DNA from 4 places in the Streptomyces sp. NPDC059477 genome. Region 4 is predicted to be linked to each of the others. Evidence: riboswitches for the same ligand, from Rfam matches in the RefSeq annotation. Region 4 holds a riboswitch; each other region holds the start of a gene.
The links. A riboswitch is a leader RNA that binds a small molecule or an ion and turns the genes downstream of it on or off. The one in region 4 is predicted to bind cobalamin.
Positions count from the first base shown of each region.

Region 1: it holds a riboswitch for cobalamin, as region 4 does, so the genes downstream of both, ACFXAZ_RS26240 (DUF4430 domain-containing protein) here and metE (5-methyltetrahydropteroyltriglutamate--homocysteine S-methyltransferase) in region 4, are expected to answer to the same signal.
Region 2: it holds a riboswitch for cobalamin, as region 4 does, so the genes downstream of both, ACFXAZ_RS16905 (energy-coupling factor ABC transporter permease) here and metE (5-methyltetrahydropteroyltriglutamate--homocysteine S-methyltransferase) in region 4, are expected to answer to the same signal.
Region 3: it holds a riboswitch for cobalamin, as region 4 does, so the genes downstream of both, ACFXAZ_RS29970 (ABC transporter substrate-binding protein) here and metE (5-methyltetrahydropteroyltriglutamate--homocysteine S-methyltransferase) in region 4, are expected to answer to the same signal.

Region 1 is NZ_JBHYUG010000059.1:21,966-27,836, reverse strand. It holds gene ACFXAZ_RS26265 (dual specificity protein phosphatase family protein) at 1-208, opposite strand, end outside; gene ACFXAZ_RS26260 (nuclease-related domain-containing protein) at 385-1,185, shown strand; gene ligD (non-homologous end-joining DNA ligase) at 1,386-2,264, opposite strand; gene ACFXAZ_RS26250 (Ku protein) at 2,320-3,396, shown strand; gene ACFXAZ_RS26245 (hypothetical protein) at 3,472-3,741, opposite strand; cobalamin riboswitch at 3,907-4,047, shown strand; gene ACFXAZ_RS26240 (DUF4430 domain-containing protein) at 4,173-4,688, shown strand; gene ACFXAZ_RS26235 (hypothetical protein) at 4,701-5,871, opposite strand, start outside.
Region 2 is NZ_JBHYUG010000028.1:72,308-78,178, forward strand. It holds gene ACFXAZ_RS16890 (energy-coupling factor ABC transporter ATP-binding protein) at 65-892, opposite strand; gene cbiQ (cobalt ECF transporter T component CbiQ) at 894-1,637, opposite strand; gene ACFXAZ_RS16900 (energy-coupling factor ABC transporter substrate-binding protein) at 1,644-2,021, opposite strand; gene ACFXAZ_RS16905 (energy-coupling factor ABC transporter permease) at 2,018-2,728, opposite strand; cobalamin riboswitch at 2,758-2,942, opposite strand; gene ACFXAZ_RS16910 (DUF4142 domain-containing protein) at 3,090-3,857, opposite strand; gene ACFXAZ_RS16915 (cell division protein SepF) at 4,085-4,519, shown strand; gene ACFXAZ_RS16920 (AAA family ATPase) at 4,648-5,796, shown strand.
Region 3 is NZ_JBHYUG010000079.1:14,687-20,557, forward strand. It holds gene ACFXAZ_RS29955 (ATP-grasp domain-containing protein) at 1-490, shown strand, start outside; gene ACFXAZ_RS29960 (MFS transporter) at 483-1,724, shown strand; gene ACFXAZ_RS29965 (class I SAM-dependent methyltransferase) at 1,731-2,480, shown strand; cobalamin riboswitch at 2,540-2,723, shown strand; gene ACFXAZ_RS29970 (ABC transporter substrate-binding protein) at 2,753-3,787, shown strand; gene ACFXAZ_RS29975 (FecCD family ABC transporter permease) at 3,784-4,884, shown strand; partial or broken gene ACFXAZ_RS29980 (ABC transporter ATP-binding protein) at 4,881-5,651, shown strand.
Region 4 is NZ_JBHYUG010000052.1:31,656-37,526, reverse strand. It holds gene metE (5-methyltetrahydropteroyltriglutamate--homocysteine S-methyltransferase) at 1-1,313, opposite strand, end outside; cobalamin riboswitch at 1,493-1,679, opposite strand; gene ACFXAZ_RS24555 (cupin domain-containing protein) at 1,772-2,323, opposite strand; gene ACFXAZ_RS24550 (hypothetical protein) at 2,397-2,549, opposite strand; partial or broken gene ACFXAZ_RS24545 (type III polyketide synthase) at 2,849-3,892, opposite strand; gene ACFXAZ_RS24540 (NmrA family NAD(P)-binding protein) at 4,240-5,061, shown strand; gene ACFXAZ_RS24535 (cytochrome P450) at 5,610-5,871, shown strand, end outside.

The DNA of each region.
Region 1 (5,871 bases), on a different contig from region 4:
CGTCGCCCGTGGCCTGCGCCAGCCGGATCACCCCCGCGAGCTGGGTGCCGTCCAGCGGCCCGTCCGGTATGGGCCACACCTGGTGCTCGACCCCGGGATCGGGCCCGTGCCCCGGTTGTCGCAGCAGTGTCTGTACGAGATCGAACTCACCTCGGGCCACGACGGACCGCCGCTGCCCCGAACGCCCCTGGAACTCGTGCCCGCCCATCCACAGGCCGGGCAGGATCTCGTCCCACGGGTTCTCGGGTGCGGGTACGTCCCGTTCCTTCCCCCGGCTCTGCACAGGAGCCTCCCCACCAAGTCGACCCAACTCCTCTCAAAGGTAGCCGGGTTCTTGCCCCTGGAGCACCCCGCCTGTTCCCATGGGTCGGGGGGTGATGATGCATGAGAGGACTGCGCGTCGTACCGAGCCGGCGCCATGGCCAGGAGCGGCTCTACGTCTGTCTCCCGGACGGCCGGCACGTCGCCTGGTACGACAGGGAGGCGGCCCGGGTCCATCTGCTGAGCGGGGACCATGAGGACGATGTCCTGGCGGCCCTCGGTCCCTTCCTGACCGGCACGGTCGCGGTCGGCCCGCCCCCGGTGCCGACCCCGCTCGACCTGGCCCGGCTCGCCCTCCACCCCGACGACGACCTCGCCCCCAACCGCCCCGGCGAGGCCCTGCTCATCGCCCTGGACCGGGACCCGGCCCCGCCCCGGCTGCGCGCCGACCCGCGCCGCCGCGCCCTGGAGGCGGAGCAGACGGTGGGGGAGGCGCTGGACGGGCTCGACGGCGCGGGCTGGCACACCCTGCACTCGGTGCCGCTGCCCGGCGGCGACCGGGTCCACCACCTCGCGATCGGCCCGGCGGGACTGTTCGCCGTCCATACCCTGTACGCCCGTAAGCAGCGGGTGCGGGTCGCCGACGCGATGGTGATGCTGGGGCGGCGCGAGCCCCGGCCCCTGCTGCGCCGGGCCCGCGCGGACGCCGACCGCGCGTCCTACGCCCTCACGGCCGAGGTGCACGCCGTACTGGCGGTGGTGGGCGCGTCCCGGCTGGACGTCCTCGCCCTCCCGCGAGGCGTCCGTGTGCTGACGGACGTGACCCTGGGTGACCTGTCCCGCCAGGGCGGAGTCCTCAAACCGGCGGACGTGGAGGCCCTCCACGCGATGGCCCGCGACCGGAGGGCCTGGGGGCGGGTGTGAGGGGGGCGGCCCTTCGTCTGCGGCTGGGAGGTGGCTGGTCGCGCAGTTCCCCGCGCCCCTGGGCCGAGGGACCGGGCGTCGCTGCAGGGCAGTGGGGCCCGCTGGAACCTCCGATCACCGCAACGCCATCAGGGGCGGGGGAACTGCGCGAGCACCCACACACCACCCGCACCCCGCCGACAACCGCTGCCCCCACCCCCTCACGGCAAACCCGATCCACCAGCCCCCCAGAGCCCCGCCATCAGATCCCCGAACCCCCGAACCCGATCCACCACATCCCCCGCCCGAAACTCCAACTCCGCCGCCACCCCACACCCCTCCACCTCCCCCCACGTGACCGGCGCGGACACCATCTCCTCCCCCCGCGCCCGCAGGGTGTACGGCGTGGCGGTCGTCTTCCGCGCGGCGTTCTGACTCCAGTCGACGAACACCTTCCCGCCCCGCAGGCTCCGCGTCATCCGATGCACGACCAGCCGGGGCAGGGCCCGCTCCGCCTCCAGGGCGAGCCCTTTCGCGTACTCCGACACCTCCCCGGACCCGGCCCCCCGCACGGCGGCGAGCAGATGCAGCCCCTTGGCCCCCGAGGTCTTCGCATACGCCTCGATCCCATCCACCCCCAACCGCTCCCGCAGCCACAGCGCCACCTCGCAGCACTCCACGACGGTCGCGGGCGCCCCCGGATCGAGATCGAGGACAAGCCGGTCGGCGACGTCCGGGGCCTGGACGACCCACTGGGGCGTATGGAACTCGGTGACCAGATTGGCCGCCCAGATCAGCGACGGCAGATCCTGGACGACGACCATCCGGGCCGGCCCCTCGGCGCGCGGCACCTCGGCGGTGGTGACCCACTCGGGCGTACCCGGCGGCACATTCTTGGTGAAGAACACCTGACCGCCGGGCCCGTCGGGATACCGCAGGAAGGACACCGGCCGGTCGCGCAGATGCGGCAGCAGTACGTCGGCGATGGTCGCGTAGTAGTGCAGCAGCTCGCCCTTGGTGAACCCGGTCGCCGGATAGAGCACCTTCTCCAGATTGCTCAGCGCGAGCCGCCGCCCCGCCACCTCGGTGATAGGCGTCATACGATGAGAATCACACGAAATCAACCATATTCGCCTATTTTACGGGCCTCGAAAGGTGCTGATCGTGCGATCCATATGGAACGGAGCCATCTCCTTCGGCCTGGTCAGCATCCCGATCAAGCTGGTGAACGCGACCGAGAGCCACTCCATCTCCTTCCGCCAGATCCATGTGGAGGACGGCGGCCGGATCCGCTACCGCAAGTTCTGCGACCTGGAGGACCGCGAGGTCAGCCAGGCCGAGATCGGCAAGGGTTACGAGGACGCGGACGGCACGGTCATCCCCATCACGGACGAGGACCTGGCGCAGCTGCCCATCCCCACGGCGAAGACGATCGAGATCGTCGCGTTCGTGCCGGCCGACCGGATCGACCCGCTCCAGATGGGCACCGCCTACTACCTGGCCGCGAGCGGCACCCCCGCGGCCAAGCCGTACACCCTGCTCCGCGAGGCGCTCAAGCGCAGCAACAAGGTCGCCATCGCCAAGTTCGCGCTGCGTGGCCGGGAGCGCCTGGGGATGCTCCGGGTGCTGGACGACGTCATCGCCATGCACGGCCTGCTCTGGCCCGACGAGGTACGCGCCCCCGAGGGCGTGGCCCCCGACGCCTCCGTCACGGTCCGCGACAAGGAACTGGACCTGGCGGACGCCCTGATGGCCACCCTCGGCGAGGTCGACCTGGACGATCTGCACGACGAGTACCGCGAGGCCGTGGAGGAGGTCATCGCCGCGAAGGTGGCCGGCGAGGCCCCCCCTTCCCTCCCCGAGCCCGCCTCCGGCGGCAAGGTCCTGGACCTCATGGCGGCCCTGGAGAGCAGCGTCCGCGCGGCGAAGGAATCCCGCGGCGAGGAACCACGGCCCGGCGAGGAGGCCGAGGTCCGCACCCTGCCCGCCCGCAGGACACCCCGCGCGGCCCCCAAGGAGACGGGCGCGAAGAAGTCGACGTCCACGACGGCAAAAACGCCCGCGACCGGGAAAACGGCCGCGAAGAAGACCGCGTCCACAGCGAAGAAGACCGCGAAGCCCACCACCGCGAAGTCCACGGCCAAGAAGCCGACGGCGAAATCCACCACCAAGAAACCCACGACGAAGCCGACCCCGACCAAGAAGACCACGGCCCGCAAACGCAGCGCGTGAGGTGCTCCAGAGAGCGCGGGGCGCGCCCCGCCCTCATCTCGTCATCGAGCAGCGATCAAGCGCTCGGGATAGTGATCAAGCGCTCGGGATATCCGGCTTCGCCGCGATGAGCATGTTCCTCGGAATGACCACGAGCCGTTCGTCCGTCCCCACCGAGACCCCTGGCGGCAGCTTCTCGCCCAGGGATTCCGTGAGGTCCCGGCCCACGACGGCGATGTCCCCGTTCGCCAGCTCCCAGATGTCGGGGCAATCGGGATTGTCGGTCGTGATCCCCAATTCCTGCGGAGACTTCCCCAGTCGCCGCTTGAACGTCGTGGCCGGATCGGCTTCCCATGGCCTGGTCATGAGTACCCGCCCCCTCGATTGGGTCAGAGACATGACACGGTAGCAGCCGGTGTAGGGACCGGCTCGGCGCAGATGACCGAGAAAGGTCGCTCACGCGGCGGGACCGGGTGGGCCGAGCCGAAGGTGCTGGACATGATGGCCGAGTCCGGGGCGAGGGACGCCAACACGCCCTAGAATCCAAAGGCTTGTCACAACTGAACAGGTGCGCGACTGGGGAAAGCCGGTGGGAATCCGGCGCTGACCTGCAACCGTGTGCGGTCCTTGGGGCCGTGAGTCGGGGAACCCGGCGTGTGCCGTGCGTACCGCTTCCCTGTCATGGTCTACAGCGCGAAGCCGAGAGGGCCGTCCCGCCCGGTTCCGGTGAACCGGTGGCGTGGGTGCGTTCTTCGGTGACGGGCGTGGACCGCCGTACCGCACCGAAAGGCCCGGTCATGCCGCGCACAGCCGTCTCTCGTACTCTCGCCGCCGCTGCCGTCCTTGGGCTCGCCCTCGTTTCCGGCCCGGCCGTCGCCCATGCCGACACCGGAGCGTCGGCCAGGACCACCGCCCCGGCCGTGAACACGAACGCCCCGATCAAGGTCACCCTCACCGTGCAGGGGCCGGACGGGGTGCTGTTCAACGGGAAGGTGAGGACCAAGGGGCACGACGTGACCACCGTGAGCGGTGGTACCCACAGATGCGACGGGACCAACGGCGGGGTCAATCCCACCGCCGTCCCGACGCCCACCGCCGCTCTCGACGATGCCGCCCGCAAGCGTCACTTCACCTGGGACGGCACCTGGTACGCGTCGTTCGACGACTACTCCGTCGACACCATCAAGAACGTCAGCGGGGGCGGGGTCGCCTACTGGAACATCTCCGTCAACGGTGTCCCCACCCCCGTCGGTGGCTGCCAGTTCAAGCTGAACGCCGGGGATCAGGTGGCGTTCACCTGGACGGCGTTCTGAGCCTCTGGCCTTTCACGCTCCCCAGCGCACGGCGATCGTGTCACCCACGTTCACCGTGCTCTGGCGGGTGGCGGCGGTGAAGGGGGCGCCGTCGACGCTCACCTTCCAGGTGTTCGTGCCGCTGTTGGCCTTGCCGTTCAGGGCGGTGATCGTGCCGGTGCCGGAGGCCGGGGTGAGGGCGGTCACGCAGCCTGACGGGGTGGCCCCGGTGATCGCCGCGTCCAGCACCGCGCCCAGCGTGGTCGTACCTCCCGTGGGGGTCACCGGCACCGAGCAGACCTTCAGGCCCCCGGCGCCGTCGTCCACCGTCAGGGGCAGACTCGTCGCCGTACCGGAGGTGAACGTGCTCTGGCCCACCCACTGCGGGGCGCCGGACGTCACCGGGACCGGCGGGGGAGAGGTGAAGCCGCCGCCCGCCACCGCGCGCAGGCCGTCGATCGACGCGTAGGCGGCGGGGGCGGTGTCGGTCGGCAGGTACTTGAAGCCGCCGCCCGGGTTGAACTGCTGGGCGATGAGGAAGTCCACCGGTGTCCGGCCCAGGGAGGTCAGGAAGTCACCGGTCTGCGGGTTGATGCCGCAGGCGTTCAGGCCCGACACCGCCCAGCCGTTGGAGTCGGTGTTCGCCCCGAACATGGCGTTGAAGGCACCGCTGTTCGCCACCAGCTTGCTCTTCAGGAACGCCTTGGCCTGCGTGATGTCCGGGTCCGTGTTCGGGACGCCGGACACGCACAGCGCCGCCATCGCCGCGCCGGTCATGTCGATGTCGCCGGCCGCCGCGAGCTGGGTCGGGTTGCCCTCGGCCTTGCCGTAGTTCCAGCCGCCGTCATTGTGCTGGTTGGCCCGGATACGGGTGATCAGGGAGTCGCGGAGGGACTGGGGGACGCGGACCTGGCCGGACTGGGTCTTCGCGCCGTTCAGGGCCAGCGCCGCGAACACCGTGCCGTTGAAGTTGGCCGACGGGCCGAAGTAACCCGGCTCCGCCGTCTGCCAGTAGCGGTAGATGTCCGCGATCAGGTTGCGGGACGCGGAGACCCTCGCCGGGTCGATGCCCGCCGCGTAGGCGTTGAGGGTCGCGCGCTCGTAGTCGGTGACGACCGGGGTGGCGGACGGCCAGGTGCTGGTGGAGAGGAGGGCGCGGTAGACCGTTCTGGCGTTCTTGGTGGCGTCTGCGCCCGGTGTCACG
Region 2 (5,871 bases), on a different contig from region 4:
CCGTCGGCTCCGCCGGTTCACCCCCTCCCCGCCGCGCCCCGCCGGCCCCGCCGCGCCCCGTCGGCTACGCCAGCCCCGCCAGTTCCTCCGCCGTCAGCGGCCCCCGCTGTCCCGCCGCGAGCAGTCCCCGCGCCCGCAGCAGCCCGGCCGCCGCCACGCCCCACGGCAGCCGCAGTCCCGCCGCCGCCAGCAGGTCCGTCCGGGCGAGGGACGCGGCCACCGGCCCGGTGTGCACCCCGTCCGGGGTGAGCAGGGCGGCATCGTCGGCCCAGCGCAGGGCGAGATCCACGTCATGGGTGGCCATGACCACCGTCGTGCCGCCCGCCCGCAGCCCGTCCAGCGTCCCCAGCAGCCGCTCCTGCCCGTCCGGGTCGAGCCCGGCCGTCGGCTCGTCCAGGATCAGCACCCGGGGCCGCATGGCGACGGCTCCGGCGATCGCGGTCCGCTTGCGCTGGCCGTACGAGAGCAGATGCGTGGGCCGATCGGCCAGTGGGGTGATGTCCAGCGCGGCCAGCGCCTGAGCCACCCGCGCCCGCACCTCACCGTCCGGCAGCCCGAGGTTCAGCGGCCCGAACGACACGTCCTGTCCCACCGACGCCGCGAACAGCTGATCGTCCGGGTCCTGCACCACCAGCTGCACACTCGTCCGCAGCCGGGTCAGTCCCTTGCGGTCGTACGACACCACCCGCCCGTCGACCGTCAGCTCCCCGGCGTCCGGCCGCAGCCCGCCGCTGAGCAGCCGCATCAACGTGGTCTTGCCACTGCCGTTGCGCCCCAGCAGCGCCAGCGCCCGCCCCTCGCACACGCCGAAGTCCAGCCCGGTGAGCACGGCGGGCCCGTCCTCGTACCCGAAGGAGACGCCCCGCAGGGCGACCAGAGGGACATCACTCATCTCAGCGGCCTTTCAGTACGAGGGTCAGGGCGCCCAGCGCGACCAGCAGCGCCACGCTGCCCGCCACGAAACGGGCGGACACCCGGGCCTCGGGGACCAGCACCCGCAGGGTGCCGTCGTAGCCGCGCCCGGCGAGCCCGGCCTGGAGCCGCGCGGCCCGGTCGAAGGCCCGCACGAACGCGGTCGCGCCCAGCCCGGCCAGCGAGCGCCACCGCGCGGCCCGCGTGGTGTGCCCGAGCCGCGCCCCCTGCGCGTCCCGGATCCGCCGCACCGAGTCCAGCAGCAGAAAACTCATCCGGTACGTCACCAGCGCCACGTCCACCACGGGCGCGGGCACCCCGGCCCGCACCAGCCGGGGCAGCAGATCGGACATGGGGGTGGTGAACGCGAACAGCAGCACCCCGAGCGAGGCGGCCGACGTCCGCAGCAGCAGTTCCCCGGCGCGCACCGGCCCGCCGTCCGCGAGCCCGACGAACCCGCCGGGTCCGCCGACCCGCACCAGCAGCGGCAGCGCGCCGGTCACACAGAAGCCCAGCGGCACCCGGTAGGCCCGCCACAGCTTGCGGCCGGGCACCCCGGCCGGGCCCAGCAGCACCGTGAGGGCCGCCGCCAGCACCAGCGCGGCCCCCGGCCAGGGCGGCAGGGAGATCGCCAGCACGGTCAGACCGAGCCCGAGCACGGCCTTGTCCACGGGATGACGGCGGCGCCAGCGACTGCTGTGCGCCGCCGCGTCGATCGGCAGCACGCGGGCTCAGCCCCGGGAGACGGCCGCACCGCCGCCGCCCTCGGCGCCCTCGGTGCCCCCGCCGCCCTCCCGGGCCGCCGCCGCCCGCTCCTCGCCCTGCCGTCGTCCGCGTCGCAGTCCGAAGTAGTAGGCGAGCACGCCCGCGCCGATCGCCGCCTGCAAGGCGAACAGGGCCGACTCGATCTCCCCGGACGGCGGTTCGTACAGCGGCGAGAACCAGGGCTCGTAATCCGGCCGGATCTCGGTGATCGCCGTCTCCGCCTCGGCGTCGGCCCCGGCGAACGGCTCCTCCTTGTGGTCGCCGAGCCCGAGGGCCAGCGGCAGTACCGCGAGGGCGGCCACCGCGAGCAGCAGCAGCGCATTGATCCGCGTAGCGCGCTTCACTTGGCCACCGCCTCCTGCTCGCCCTTGCGGTGCTGCTCGCCCTTGCGGGTCAGCAGCACGCCGAGCCGGGTCAGCTCGCCCTTGCTGGACTGCACCAGCAGCCGCATCACCAGCACCGTGAGCAGACCCTCGCTCACCGCGAGGGGGATCTGGGTGACGGCGAAGATGGCGCCGAACTTGCCGAGCGCGCCCACGAATCCGCTGCCCGGGTCGGGGAAGGCCAGCGCGAGCTGCACACTGGTCACGCAGTACGTGGACAGGTCGGCGACGAAAGCGCCGAAGAACACGGCGACCATCAGCGGCACGTCGTAGCGGCGCAGCAGCTTGTAGACGGCGTAGCCGGCCCAGGGCCCGACGATCGCCATGGAGAAGACATTGGCGCCGAGCGTGGTCAGCCCGCCGTGGGCCAGCAGCAGTGCCTGGAACAGCAGGGTGATGGTGCCCAGCACCGCCATGATCGGCGGCCGGAACAGAATGGCGCCGAGACCGGTGCCGGTCGGGTGGGAGCAGCTCCCGGTGACCGAGGGCAGTTTCAGCGCGGACAGGACGAACGTGAAGGCCCCGGAGGCCCCGAGCAGCAAGGTGCTCTCGGGATGCTCCCTGACCTCACGGGTGAGTGAACGGACTCCGTGGACGACGAACGGCGCCGACGCGACAGACCAGGCGATCGCGTGGGCCGGGGGCAGAAAACCCTCGGCTATGTGCATGGCTCAGCAGACCCTCTCCAGCACCTCGTGGATGGACGACGCGCCTTGGCCGGTCTCCTGGCTGACGGGTACCACCGCCCATGCCCCGCCTTCCCGGATCACAACGATCCAGTGGCTGCCCGTGAGGGCCGGAGCCGGACTTCCCGATCACAGTGGCGAGGGCCGCACCGGCATCACACCGGATTTCCCGTTCACCAAGGCGTGGCGACAGTAGTGCGCGGATCGGGCCATGACAAGCAGGGACGGACCGGGCGCAGCGGCCGGAGCCGGCGTCGCCGGGCGGGGCCTGGACCGGAGCCGGACGGGTGTGGGCTATCCCACCTGTCCCAGCCCCCTGTCCCACCCACCCCACCCACCCCGCCTACCCCACCTGTCCGTCCTGCGCTCTCGCCGTCGCCGACGGACTGGGCGCGGGGGAGGCGGTGTTGACCCCCAGGTCGGGGCGCGGGGCGAGGACCACGACCGGGGCGCCGGGCTGCGGGGGCGGCGGGGTCAGCTGGTCCTTGGGGAGCTTGGGCGGGGTGGTCTGCTGGAAGTTGACCTGGTCATGGTTGACCAGCCCGGTCTTCTCCAGCACGGTGATGTGGTCCAGCACGGTGTCGTTGGCGAGGTCGGCCAGCTGCCGTACCAGCGTGTTGCGGGTGTTGGCGCGGGTCTTGGCGACCACGGGGAAGATCTGACCGTGGGTGACCCGCATGATCTGCACGGCCGTGGAGTCGAAGGACCTGCCCTGCTCGGCGGCGACCGTGGCCACGAACTGCTGCTGCTGGGGGCTCGCCTGGTTCGGCAGCGTGATGTCGAGATCCGGCGCGATCTCGTGGCACAGCTCGTCCAGCCCGGCGTGTCCGACGATCAGATGCTTGCCCGCCTCCTTCATCTCCGGTGTCGTGCCCCGCTCCATCGCCAGCTCGCCCAGCGGGTACTCCCAGAGCCCGGCGGCCCGCACCTTCACCACGAAGTCACGGTCCGCCTCGGTCAGCGGCCCCCACTGGGTGTTGGCGATGATCCGGTTCTGGTCACCGGCCGTGTTCTCGACCCCCAGCATGGCCGGATAGGCGAGCGCGGTGAGGGTAAGACCCATGGCACCGAAGACGAAGACGCTCCCCACCTTGGTGCGGGAGATGGGCATGCGGCCTCCTGACACGAACGGGCACGTGCGGCGGGTACGACACGTTCGACCTACAGGGCACGTACGACGCGCACGACTTGTACGACAGGAGATACGGACGCCCGTCCCGGATCCGTCACCGGGGCGGGAGAATTTTCCCCGGCGGACCTGTGCAGTACGTCACACATCTGTCCGAGCCGGTCGCACACCGTGTCGCTGTTCGGCCGAACGGGTGACTTGCCGTAAGAATGGCTGGTGCAGGAGATGAGAACGAGGCAGATCGGGGGGAGCCGGTGAACAGTCGCGACGTCACCGATGAACAGTGGGAAGGGCTCGCTCAGGTCGTACCCCTGAGGGGACGTGACGCCTGGCCGTCCGCCGTGGACCACCGGGCCCGGCCGGACGCGGAGACCGAGGCGCGCCGCCGCTTCGTCGTCCTGCGGGTCAATATCTTCGCCGACGCCCGCGAGGTCGCCGAGACCCTCATGGCCGGCATCCCGGTCCTCCTCGACCTCACCGGCGCCGAGGGCGATGTCGCCAAGCGGGTCCTCGACTTCAGTACGGGCGTGGTCTTCGGCCTGGCCAGCGGGATGCACCGGGTGGACCGCAATGTCTTCCTGCTGACCCCGCCGGGCACGGAGGTGCAGGGCCTGATGGCGGGGGTGGGCGGGCCGGGCGCCTGAGGGCCGGGTCCCGGCCGGACGCCACGCCACGTCACGTCACGTCACGTCACGTCACGCTTCGCCCGTTCGTAGGAAGAACGCGGCGCCGAAACGGTTCAGCCGAGTACGACCGTCATACGTTCACCGGCATGCCCAGGTCCGTCGAGGGGCGTCCCGGCGGGGCGCGTCCGTATCTCACCGAGTTGCGTCTGTCGGCGTTCGCCGGCCATCTGCGGGGTGTCTTCCCGCTGGGGCCGGTGACCTTGTTCGCGGGGCCCAGCGGGAGCGGGAAGAGCAGCGCGCTGCGGGCGTACGAGGCGCTGGCGCGGCTCGCCGGGGGAGCGGAGCTGGGGGAGGTGTTCGCCGACCCGGGCGCGTGCGTTCCCGAGCGGGCCCGGCCCGATGCCCAGCGGCGCCGGGGATTCCGTATCGGCTGCACGGCCGACGGGCCCCGGGGGCGGGTACGGCTGGACGTCGCCGTACAGGCCGAGCCCGATCTGCGGATCGTGGGCGAACGGCTCTCCGCCGACGGGGTGGTGCTGCTGGAGACCGCGCTGCGCGACCCCGGCCGCCGGGCGGTGCAGGCGGCGTGGCACACCGCCGGATCCGCCCAGGTGACCCGCGCCCCGCTGCCCGACGACCGGCTCGGCACGCCGTTGCTGCCGCTGCGGGTGGCGGGGCGGACCGAGGGACAGCGCCGGGTGCTGGCCGCCGCCGAACAACTGGTGGTGGCCCTGCGGTCCGTCTTCCCGGTCGATCCCCGCCCCGCCCGGATGCGCGACCCGGTGCCCGTCGGCGCCGCCCGGCTGCGCGGCGGCTGCGACAACCTCGCCGGGGTGCTGTGGCGCCTCCGCGAGGAGGAGGATTGCGGGGGCCGCCACGCCCGCTTCGTCGCGGCCGTCCGTTCCGGCTGCCGGGGCCCGGTGCGGGACGTGTACGCCGAACCGTGCGCGCCGGGCACGGTCCGCGCCCTGCTCGACCGTGGCGCCGGACTGCGTACGGAGCTGGCCCGGCTCGGCGACGGCGAGTTGCGGTATCTCGCGCTCGCCCTGGTGCTGCTCACCGGCCCCGGCGTGCTGGAGGTCGGCCCGCCCGGTGAGGTGCCTCCGGCGCTGCGGTCCCTGACGGTGCTCGCCGACGGCCTCGACCGGGGCCTGGACGCACGTCAGCGCGCCGAGCTGCTGCGGCTCGCCACCGACGCGGCCGGGCCCGGTCACTTCCGGTGCGTCGCGGCGGTGAGCGACGCCGACTGGGCCCGGGGAACGCCCGGGGTGACGGTGGTACACCTTGATCCGTGAGTGATGAATCAGTGAGCGGTCAATCAGCGAGCGGCGCATCCGGGAGCGGGGAATCCGGCGGTGGTGGACGGCGAC
Region 3 (5,871 bases), on a different contig from region 4:
GGCCGTCGGGTACACCGACCGGTTCGCGCATGTGGAGTTCGTGCTGACCGCCGATGGGCCGGAGCTGGTGGAGGTCAATCCACGGATCGGGGGCGCGCTGGTCGGCGAGGGACTGTGCCGGGCGCTGGGGGTCAATGTGTACGAGGCGATAGTGGAGACGGCGCTGGGGCGGCGGCCCGGGCTGCTGGACGCCGAGCCGCCGGGCGGTCCGGCCGTGGCGTTCGTGCTGGGGTATCCGGCCGCGCCGGGCGTGTTCAGCGGGGTCGCCGGGCTGGAGCGGCTGGCGGAGCTGCCGGGGGCGCCCGCCTGGTTCCCGGTGAAGCGGGTCGGCGACCCGGTGGAGCATCTGGCGGACAGCCGGGGCTACGCGGGGATCGTGTACGCGGAGGCGGAGACCGCCGAGCTGGCGACCCACCGGGCGGTGGCCGCCGCGAACGCCGTACGGGTGCTCACCGAGCCGTTCGCGCCCGGGGCCGCGTCCGGTGAGTGAACGTGCCAAGGGCCGGGCGGGGCTGGGGCCGCTCGACGGGCCGCTGCGGTTTCTGCTGCTCAGCTCGTTCCTGATCCCGCTCGGCAGTTTCATGGTGCTGCCGTTCATGTCGGTGTTCCTGCACGAGCGGCTCGGTATGGGGCTCGGCACGGTCGGCGTGGTGCTGGCGGTGGCGTCCCTCGTGCAGTTCTCCGGCGGGATCGCGGGCGGGGCGCTCGCGGACCGGATCGGGCTGCGCCGCACGATGCTGTGGGCGCTGATCGTCCGTACGGCCGGGTTCACCGGGATGCTGCTGGCGCTGCGCTGGCCGCCGCTGGCGGTTCCGGCGCTGGTCCTGACCTGCTGCGGCGCGGCCCTGTATCTGCCCGCCAACAAGGCGTATCTGGTACACGGGGTGGCCGACGAGCGGCGCCCGGCGTTCCTGTCGGCGGGCAACGCGGCCCTCAACGCGGGCATGGCGGTGGGCCCGCTGATCGCCGGGCCGTTCGTGCTGTCCTCGCCGGGCTGGCTGTTCGTCGCCGTCACCGCCCTGTTCCTGCTGGTCACGGCCGGGCACACCCGGCTTCCGGCGGTCGGGGAACGCCCGCCGGGCCAGCAGCCGTCCCGGCAGGGCCTGCTGACCGGCGTGGCGGCGCTCCCGTTCGCCGCCAACCTCCTTGCCTTCTATCTGTACTTCCACTTCCAGCACTTCCTCGCGGTGTACGCGGTCGAGCGGGCCTCCAGCGAGTTCTACAGCCTGGTCCTGCTGCTGTGCTTCGCGCTGGTGATCGTCGTCCAGCCGCTCGCGTCGGACCTGATCCGGCGGATGCCGTACGCCCTCGCCCTCGGCGTCGGTTTCGCCGGGCTCGCGGCGGGGCTGGCGGTGCTGGCGATCGGCAGCCGCCCGGCGCTGCTGGCGGGCGGGGCGCTGATCACGCTGGGCGACATCGTGCTGTTCCTCAAGAACGACCTGGAGGCACTGGCGCGCAGCCCGCGCTCGGACGCCGTCGTCTTCGGTCAGCAGCGGCTGGCGGCGGGGCTGGGGGCGGGCGCGAGCGGGGTGCTGGGCGGGCAGCTGTACGGGGCCGGGGAACGGGCCGGGGACACCGGCTGGTTCTGGCTGCTGGCCGCCGCGCAGTGTCTGCTGCTGCCCTGGCTGCTGGCGCTGCTGCGCGGCCCCGCGACCCGGGACGCCCCGGCCGCCGTACCACCCGAGACCCCCTCCCCCACGGTGCCGACGACGAAGGAGCGATGAGGCCGAATGACACGGACCGGCGGGTTCCAGGACGACGACTTCTGGACCGAGTTCCATGACTTCCTGTTCTCCGAGCAGCGCCACACCCAGGCCGCCGATCTGCTCGGCAGCTCTCCGCTGCTGGACTTCCCGGCCGGGGCGCGGGTGCTGGACCTGTGCTGCGGTCCGGGCGTGTTCACCGTGCCGCTGGCCCGGCGCGGCTACGCCGTGACGGGGGTGGATCTGAGCCCGGCGATGCTGGAGCGGGCACGCAAGCTGGCGGCCGACGCGGGGGTCGGCGTCACGTACGTGCGGGCGGACGCGCGGGAGTACACGGCGCCGGGCGGCTTCGATGTCGCCCTCAATCTGTTCACGTCGTTCGGGTACTTCGAGGACCCCGCCGACAACGCGCGGGTGCTGCGCACCCTGCACGACTGCCTGGCGCCCGGCGGAACGCTGCTGCTCGACCTCGCGGGCAAGGAGCTGCTGGCCCGCCGGGTCACCCCGCCGAAGGTGGTGACGCGCGGCGAGGATCTGATGGTGCAGACGGACACCGTGCTGGACGACTGGGCGCGGCTGCGCAGCGACTGGGTCCTGGTGCGGGGCGAGCGGGTCACCCGGGCCACGCTGGTGTGGTTCGTGTACAGCGCGGTCGAGCTGCGGCGGATGGTGGCGGAGGCCGGGTTCGGCCGGGTGGAGGTCTTCGGCGGCTTCGACGGACGGCCCTACGACGAGAACGCCGAGCGGCTGGTGGTGCGGGCGACGCGGCAGGACTGAGGCGGCGACGCGCCAGGGGCGGGGGGTGTGATCCCCCTGACCTTTTGGCCCGGACTGTGCGGAACGTAGTATCACGAGGTCAATAGCCGCGACGGGAGACAGGAAGCCGGTGTGAGTCCGGCACGGTCCCGCCACTGTGACCGGGGAGTGCAACCCTTCGACATGCCACTGCGCGACGCGCGGGAAGGCGGGGGGAACGTCGATCCGGGAGTCAGGACACTGGCCTGTCGCGGGCCCGTTTTGAGGAGCGCGGACTCCCCAGGAGGCTCAACGTGTACGACGGCATGTCCCGTCCCGCCCTGTCCACCCCTGCCCGCCGGCGGCTGCGCGCGGCGGCGCTCGCCCTGTCGGCGGCGCTGCTGGCCGCCGGCTGCGGCTCGTCCGGTGGTTCCGGCGCCGATCCGAAGGCTTCGGCCGCCCCCGCCGACGGTTTCCCCGTCACCATCGACAACTGCGGAGTGAGCACGACGTACGACGCCCCGCCCGAGCGGGTCGTCACCATCCACCAGCACCCGGCCGAACTGATGCTCGCGCTCGGGCTGAAGGACCGTATGGTCGGCACCGCCTTCCCCGACTCGGCGCCGCTGCCCGAACTGGCGAAGGACTTCGAGGCGATCCCGGAACTGGCTCAGAAGGAACCGTCGTTCGAGACGGTTCTCGACGCCGAGCCCGACTTCGTCTACGGCGGCTACGGCAGCGCGTTCGCCGACAACGAGGGCCGCTCCCGTGAGGCGTTCGCCGACGCGGGCATCGACACCTATCTCAACCGCGAGTACTGCGAGGGCGCGGCGTCGGCCACGATGAAGGACACCTACGACGAGATCCGCACCATCGGTGAGATCTTCGGGGTGTCCGAGCGCGCCGACGCGCTGGTCACCGACCTTGAGGGCCGGGTCGAGGCGGCGTCCGCGGCGGTGGCGGGCGAGGAGCGGGTGCCGGTGTTCGTGTACGACAGCGGCGACAAGTCCGCGTTCACGGCGGGCGGCAAGGGGCTGGGCAGCGAGCTGATCCGGCTGGCGGGCGGCGAGAACGTCTTCGCCGATCTCGACGAGGTCTTCGGGGACGTCTCCTGGGAGCAGGTCGTGGAGCGCCGGCCCGAGGTCATCGCCATCTACGACTACGCCGGGGCGGGCAGCGTCGAGCGGAAGAAGGAGTTCCTGCTCGCGCAGCCGGCGCTGGCCGACGTCCCGGCGGTGAAGAACGAACGGTTCGTGGTGCTGCCGCTGACGGACACCCTGGTCGGGGTGCGGTCGGCGTACGCGGTCGAGGATCTGGCCCCGGCGCTGCACCCCGAGAGCTTCCGGTGACGCTCGCCGCCACCGAGCGGGCCGCCGGGTCTCCCGGGGGCGGGCCGAGGGCGGGCCGGGCGACGCTCGCCGCGACCCTGCTGGTGCTCACCGCGCTGTTGGTGCTCTCGGCGACGGCCGCGCTGGCGATCGGCTCGGTGCGGGTGCCGCCGGGGCAGGTGTGGGGCATCGTGACGCACGCGCTGGGCGCCGGGTGGGTCGAGCCGGACTGGTCCGGGGCGCGGGAGACCATCGTGCTGGATGTGCGGGCGCCGCGCGTCCTGCTCGGCGCGGTGGTCGGCGCCGGGCTCGCGGTGGTCGGTACGGCGATGCAGGCGCTGTTGCGCAACCCGCTGGCCGAGCCCTATCTGCTGGGGGTGTCCTCCGGGGCGTCGCTCGGGGCGGTCGTGGTGATCGTGTTCTCGCTGACCTTGTTCGGGGCGGTGTCGCTGTCGGTGGCGGCGTTCGCGGGCGCGCTCGGCGCGCTGCTGCTGGTGTACGCCACCGCGCGGACCGGCGGGCGGATCACCTCCGTGCGGCTGGTGCTGTCCGGGGTGGCGATCGCGGCGGTGCTCACCGCGGCGACGAACCTGCTGCTGCTCACCACCGAGCGGGGCAATCAGGCGCGCGAGGTGCTCGCCTGGACCCTCGGCGGTCTCGGCGGCGTCAACTGGGGCACGCTGTGGCTGCCGGCCGGCGCGCTCGCGGTCGGTGTCGGGGTGCTGCTGGTGCAGGCCCGGAATCTGAATCTGCTGCTGGCCGGTGAGGAGGCGGCGACCACGATGGGGCTGGACGTGGGGCGGTTCCGGGCCCGGATGTTCGTCCTGCTGTCGCTGGTCACCGGGGTGCTGGTGGCGGCGGCCGGGCCGATCGGGTTCGTCGGTCTGATGCTGCCGCACATCGTCCGGCTGTTCGTGGGCGGCGATCACCGCCGGGTGCTGCCGACGGCCGCGCTCGGCGGGGCCGTCTTCCTCATCTGGGCCGATGTCGCCGCCCGGACCGTCGCCGCGCCGCTGGAGATCCCCGTCGGGGTGCTCACCGCGCTGTGCGGCGGGCCGTTCTTCCTGTGGCTGATGCGCCGGGACGCCCGGCGCGGCACGGATCGAGGAGCCGTATGAGCCCCGCCGAACTCGTCGTCGACCAGGTCACGCTGTCCGCCGGCGCGCGCCGGCTGGTGCGGGACATCTCGCTGACCGCCCGGCCGGGCGAGGTGGTCGGGCTGGTCGGCCCCAACGGCAGCGGCAAGTCCAGCCTGCTGCGGGCCGTGTACCGGGTGCTGCGGCCCGACTCCGGTGAGGTGCGGGTGGACGGGGCCGACGCCTGGACGCTGCCGGTGCGGGAGCTGGCGCGTACCGTCGCGGCGGTCGTGCAGGAGGCGGGCGCCGACTTCGATCTGACGGTCCGCGAGGTCGTCGCGATGGGCCGCACCCCGCACAAGAGGCTCCTGGACGGCGACACCGCCGACGACGCCCGGCTGATCGAGTCCGCCCTGGACACGGTCGACGCCGCCGAGCTGTCCGCCCGCTCCTTCGACCAGCTCTCCGGCGGCGAACGCCAGCGGGTCCTGATCGCCCGCGCGCTCGCCCAGCAGCCCTCGCTGCTGGTGCTGGACGAGCCGACCAACCACCTCGACATCCGCCACCAGCTGGCCGTCCTCGGCACCCTGCGCGAACTCCCGGCGACGGTTCTGGTGGCCCTGCACGACCTCAACCTCGCGGCGTACTACTGCGACCGCCTCTACGTCCTCCACGAGGGCCACGTCACGGCCTCCGGCCCACCTGGTGAGGTCCTCACCCCCCGGCTGCTGGCCGAGGTGTACGGGGTCGCGGGCGAGGTCACGATCCATCCCCGCACGGGGGCACCACAGGTGACGTTTCTTCCGGCGCGGGTGGGGGTGGGGGGCGGGACCCCCGGCGCGGGGAGGACGGGGGCCGGGGCTGCCGACGCGGGGAGGACGGGGGCCGGAGCTGCCGACTCGGGGAGGACGGGGGCCGGGGCTCCCGGTATGGCGGGGGCGGACGGGGCGGCTGGGGACCGTGATCCGGCGGGGGCGCGGGACGCGGCGGGGTGAAGAGGGCTCGCCGGCCGGGTTGGCGGGGCTGGGC
Region 4 (5,871 bases):
AGGCCCAGATGGGCGCGCTGTGCGGCGGCGCGCTCGGGGTACGGCTGGGAGCGGCGGGCGTCGGTGTCCGTGACGGCGGCGGCGCGGGCGCGCACCGCCGGGTCGCGGGTGATCGGCGAGCCCGCACGGGAGGCCAGATCGGCCCGGTTGGCGGCCAGTTGTGCGGCGATGGCGTCCGTGCCCCGGGTCAGGCCCTCGGCGAGGGTGACGATCTCCGCCGTCTTCTGCCGCGCGAACGCGAGCCAGCGCCGTACCTGCGGCTCGATGTCCCGCTCCAAGGCTGTGTCGAGCGGCACATGCAGGAGGGAGCAGGACGCGGCCACGTCCACCCGGTCGGCGAGACCGAGCAGCGTGCCCAGGGTGGAAAGGGACGCCGTCAGGTCGTTGACCCAGATGTTGCGGCCATTGACCACACCGGCCACCAGCCGCTTGCCCGGCAGCCCGCCGACCGCGGCGAGTGCGTCGAGGTTGGCGGCGGCGGACTCCGTGAAGTCCAGGGCGAGCCCGTCCACCGGCGCCTTCGCCAGCACCGGCAGCGCCTCGCCGAGCCGGTCGAAGTACGACGCCACCAGCAGCTTCGGCCGGTCGGTGAGCGCGCCGAGATCCCGGTAGGCGCGGGCGGCGGCGTTCAGCTCGGCCGGGGTGCGGTCCGCCACCAGAGCGGGCTCGTCCAGCTGCGCCCACTCGGCGCCCGCCGCGCGCAGCTCGGCGAGGACCTGCGCGTACACCGGGAGCAGCCGGTCCAACAGGGTCAGCGGGTCGAAGTCGGCGGCCACGCCCGGCGCGGGCTTGGCGAGCAGGAGGTAGGTGACCGGGCCCACCAGCACCGGACGGGCGGCCAGACCGAGGGCGAGGGCTTCCGTCAGCTCGGCGACCTGCTTGCCGGAGTCGGCGGTGAAGACGGTGTCCGGGCCCAGCTCGGGGACCAGATAGTGATAGTTCGTGTCGAACCACTTCGTCATCTCCAGCGGCGCCACGTCCTGCGTGCCGCGCGCCATCGCGAAGTACCCGTCCAGGGCGTCGGCGGCCACCGCCTCCCGGTGCCGGGCCGGGATCGCGCCGACCATCACGGTCGTGTCGAGCACATGGTCGTAGTAACTGAAGTCACCGGTGGGGACCTCGGCGATGCCGGCGTCCGCCAGCCGACGCCAGTTGTCACCGCGCAGCCCGGCGGCGGTGGCACGCAGTTCGTCGGCGCCGACCCGGCCCTTCCAGTAGCCCTCGATGGCCTTCTTCAGTTCCCGGCGCGGTCCCTGACGGGGGTAGCCGTACACGGTCGCCCGTGCTGCCGCGGCTGCGGACTTGGTGGTCACGGAGATCTCCTTCGCGAGATGAATCCCTGAGATCCCGGAGACGGGACGAGGACGCGAAGGGTGACGGACCCGGCGGGACCCGACCTCGCGCGCTACGGCACGGTCATCCGCCTGGTACGTACGCCGACCCGCCCACGAGGTCACCGGGAGTCCGCGCACGGAGGTCCGCGCGCGGGCAGTGGCAGGTCTTCGGACTCACGGGCACGTCCTGACGACGTCAGGTCACCTACTGGCCGTCGCTTCCCAGGCCCGTCCGGGCCCAGTGCGTATGACGGCGGTCGTTCCCGCTCACCGCTGCGGGGCAGTCCCGGATTCCCACCGGGTTCCCTCTTACGACGCATCCCGCCTGGCGGACGGGGCGAACCAGCTGCACAGGCCACCCTAACCGCTCGGTGCGCCGGGGAACACCCGTGCCGTGCCCGGGGGAGCGGACACGGCACGGGAGCGGGTGCCCGCGCTCAGTGCGCCTCGCGCGTCCTCCCCTCCGGTTCCCCGGGGCCCTCGGGCGGCTCGTAGCGCAGCGGGGTCAGCTGGTGGACGTCGTAGCGCAGCCGCAGTGCGGCGATCGCCGAGTCATCGACCTCTCCGTCCGTGGCGAGGATCTCCAGCAGTTCCTCGAAGTACCGTTCGTGGGCCGGGGGCGGGGCGGCCTGGAACAGCACCCTGGCCGGTGTGCGGCCGGTGTTGGCGAAGGCGTGCGGGCAGCCCGGTGGCACGAACAGCAGGGTGCCGGGCCCCGCCCGGACGGCCCGCTCACCGGCGGCCGACTCCCACTCCCGCCAGTGGTCCGGGGACCGTACGAGCGGCTCGAAGGCCAGTACCTCCAGCTCGCCCTCGATGACGTAGAACAACTCCTCGCTGTGGGTGTGGGTATGGGCGCCGACATCGAACCCGGGCGGCACGACGACCTCGAAGGTGGAGGCCGCCCGGGAGTGCTCGCCGGTCACCTTGAAGGTCACCTCCTGGGCGGCGACCGTCACGGTCCGGCCCCGGCCGGGCGGCAGCAACAGCGGCCCGGGAACCGTGTGCGCCGCCGTCGTCGCCCTCCGCTCGCCGGGGCGTCGGCGGGGGCCCGGGTCCCGCTCACCAGGTCACCGGCAGGGACTCGGGCCTGCGGCTCCGGGCGACCGGCTTGTCGTGCGGCGGCCGGGCGGGCAGCGGATCGAAGTCCGGGCCGGTCGGATCCGGTACCGCCCGGAAACGCGTCGACCGGTCCGCGAGCGCGGCCGTGGTCATGACCGGCCCTCCGTGGACACCGAGGCGGTGCCCGTCGCGGGCGCCGGGGCCTGCGCGCGGACCCGCACCGCGGCGACCGGGACCACCCGCTCGGGCACCTCCGGCGGGGAACCGGCGGGAGCCGGGGCGGTGGCGCCCACGGCGTGGGCGGCCTCGACCGGCACGGCGGCGGTGGTGGCGGCGGCTGCCGCCCGCGCGGCGGCGGTGGCGGCGGTCCGCGCGGCGGCCTCGATGACGACCGCGGTGTCCGCCGTGACGCCCGACCCGGCGCCCGTCTCCGCTGTGCCCTCGGGGCCGTCCGTGGTCCAGCGGCCCATCGAGATCTCGGCGGTGATGCCCGGCCCGAACCCGGCGATCATCCCCGACGCCCCCGGCGCGCAGCCGCCCTCCTCGAACAGCCGGCGCAGCGCGTCCAGGACGACCGCGCTCGCGATGTTCCCGTACTCGGCCAGCGTGGCCCGGCTGAAGCGGAACATCTCCGGCGGCACCGCGAGATAGTGACTCAGGTCGTCCAGGATGCGCGGCCCGCCCGCGTGGATCAGATAGAAGTTCTGCGCGCTGGCGTCCCGCCGGTGCCGGGCGGCCAGCGCGGACAGTGCCGGGGCGAGCTGCTCCATGGTGCCCGGGACCCGCCGATCGAGCTGGAAGTGGAAGCCCGTGGGCCGCACCCGGTAGGCGATCCAGTCCTCGCTGTCCGGCACCAGATACGAGCCGTTCACCTCCAGCTCGATGCCGGTGCCGCCCGAGCCGCGGACCACGGCGGCGGCCACCGCGTCGCCGAACAGTCCATTGGACAGCATGTTGCCCACCGTCAGATCGGTGGGCTGGTAGCACAGGGAGCAGAACTCGCAGGCCACGATGAGGGCGTTGGAGCCGGGGTGCGCCTGGCAGAAGTCGTGCGCCCGGTTGATGGCGGCGCCGCCCGCCGCGCAGCCGAGCTGGGCGATGGGGATCTGCCGGCAGTCGTACCGGAACCCCAGTGTGTTGATCATCCAGGCCGTCATCGAGGGCATCATGAAGCCCGTGCACGACACGTAGATGATCAGATCGATGTCGCGCGGTCCGAGCCCGGCGTGCTTGAGGGCCCGCTCGACCACCTCGGGGACGCGGGCCTTCGCCTCGGCCTCGTACGTCGCGTTGCGGGCCTCCAGGCCCGGATGCCTGAGCGTGCGCTCCAGTGGCTGCACGATGTGGCGTTTCTGGACCCCGGTGTTGCCGATCAGCCGTAGCGCGAGCGGTAGTTGCTCGTGCCCGGCGTACAAGGAGCGGGCCAGACCCAAGGTCTGTTCATGAGTGATCGTGTACTCGGGTACCGCTACCGCGGGGCGGCACAGTACAGGCATGGTTTCCCCCTTCAGAGATGATCCGCTACAGAGATCCGTCTCGGCAGAGCGGTGCTTGCCCGGCATGTCCTCGGAACATGCGACAAGCACACTAAACGCACCCGATAGCATGAGATGGGTGTGGGAGTGGGCATGAAGGGGCGTGAATCAACGCGCCGGGCCGGGGCGCACGCCCGGCGTACGGCGGCGGACGGCGGCGGACCCGGGTGGATGGAGCGGATGCCCTGGACGTCGTGGCTCCGTAACTCCATGGAGGTCGTGACTCCCGCAGACGCGGACAGAAGGTGACCGCAACGGTTCCTAACGTGGCGCGTGGCCACAGCGCAGTCAACCGAAGGAGCCCCTCCATGACCGTTCTCGTCACCGGCGCCACCGGGAACGTCGGCCGTCCGCTCGTCGCCCGGTTGCTGGCCACCGGGCACCGGGTGCGGGCGCTGACCCGGAACCCCGCGACCGCCGCGCTGCCCGAGGGGGCGGAGCCGGTCGCCGGGAACCTCGCCGTCACCGGGAGTCTCCCGGCGGTGTTCGAAGGTGTCACCGCCGCCCATCTGATCAGCTTCGGTGACGACTACGCCCCGCTGGACAATGCCCGCGAGATCGTGGCCGCGGCCGTCACCGCCGGGGTGCGCAAGGTGACCGTCCTCAAGGGCGGCACCGAGCGGACCGCGCTGGACGAGGCGCTCGCGGCCGGTGCGCTGGAGGTCACCTCCCTCGCCCCGGTGGAGTTCATGTCCAACGCCCTGGAGTGGGCCGACGCGGTGCGCGAGGAGGGCGTGGTCCGTGAGGGCTTCGCCGGGATGCCCAGTTCGATGGTGCACGAGGCCGACATCGCGGCCGTCGCCGCCGCCGTGCTGACCGGCGACGGGCACGACGGCCGCGAGTACTGGCTGACCGGGCCCGAGGCGCTGACCGCGCCCGAGCGGGTCGCCGTCATCGCCGAGGTGCTCGGACGGGACGTACGGTTCGTGGAGCTGAGCCCGGACGAGATGGTCGCCCGCTGGCGCGCGCAGGGCTTCGGGGACGACGACATCGGCTTCTTCCTGGCCATGCGCACCGACCCGCCCCTCGCGGGCCGCACGGTCCTGCCCACGGTCGCCGAGGTCACCGGCCGCCCCGCCAGGACCTTCGCCCAGTGGGTACGGGAGCACGCGGCGGCCTTCGGCGGCTGACCGCCCGCCGCTCGCCCCGTGCCGGAACAGGGGGGACGGGTGTCCTTCGTTCGGCCCCCGGCCCCCGGGATCGTCGCGTCGTCGATCTCGATGACGGTGATCCGGCCGCCCGGAACCAGTACCGCCGGGCCTCCCGGACCGCCTTTCCGGCGCTGTTCTCGGTCAGATGCTCCAGGTCCCCATCATCCACACATGGTCGAAGGAAGCGTCGGCGAAAGGCAGATGTCCGGCGTGGGCGATGTGAAGACCGGCGGACAGCCCCTGGGCTTCGAGAACCGGTCGGCGGCCCGTCGGTATGCCGCTCTCCGACTGCACGCGCGTGGACCCGCGAGACGCTTCCGGGTTCCGGCCCGCCCGTCGAGGGGCGCCCGCACGGGAACTCGTACATGAATGCGCACTTCCGGTTTCCGAAAAGAGTCCCTTTCCGGACCGAACCGGCCGAGGCGACCGCTGCGCCGCAGTGCCGATGGGCAGAGTCACTCCCAGTCGTTCCGGTCCGTCCGCCACGCCGGTCCCGCCCGGGGCCGGCCAACGACCCAGGGAGCCTCATGCAACAGCACTCTCCCCTCGTCCTGGACCCCCACGGCACCGGCTGGCAGGCGGAGTACCGCACGCTCCGCGCCGCCGGGTCCGCCACCCGCGTCGACGTCCTCGGTGTGACCGCGTGGGCGGTCGCCGATCCCGCCCTGCTCAAGCACCTGCTCACCAGCCCCGATGTCTCCAAGGACGGCCGGGCGCACTGGCCGCGCTACGAACAGACGGCCGCCACCTGGCCGCTGGCCCTGTGGATAGCGGTGAAGAACATGTTCA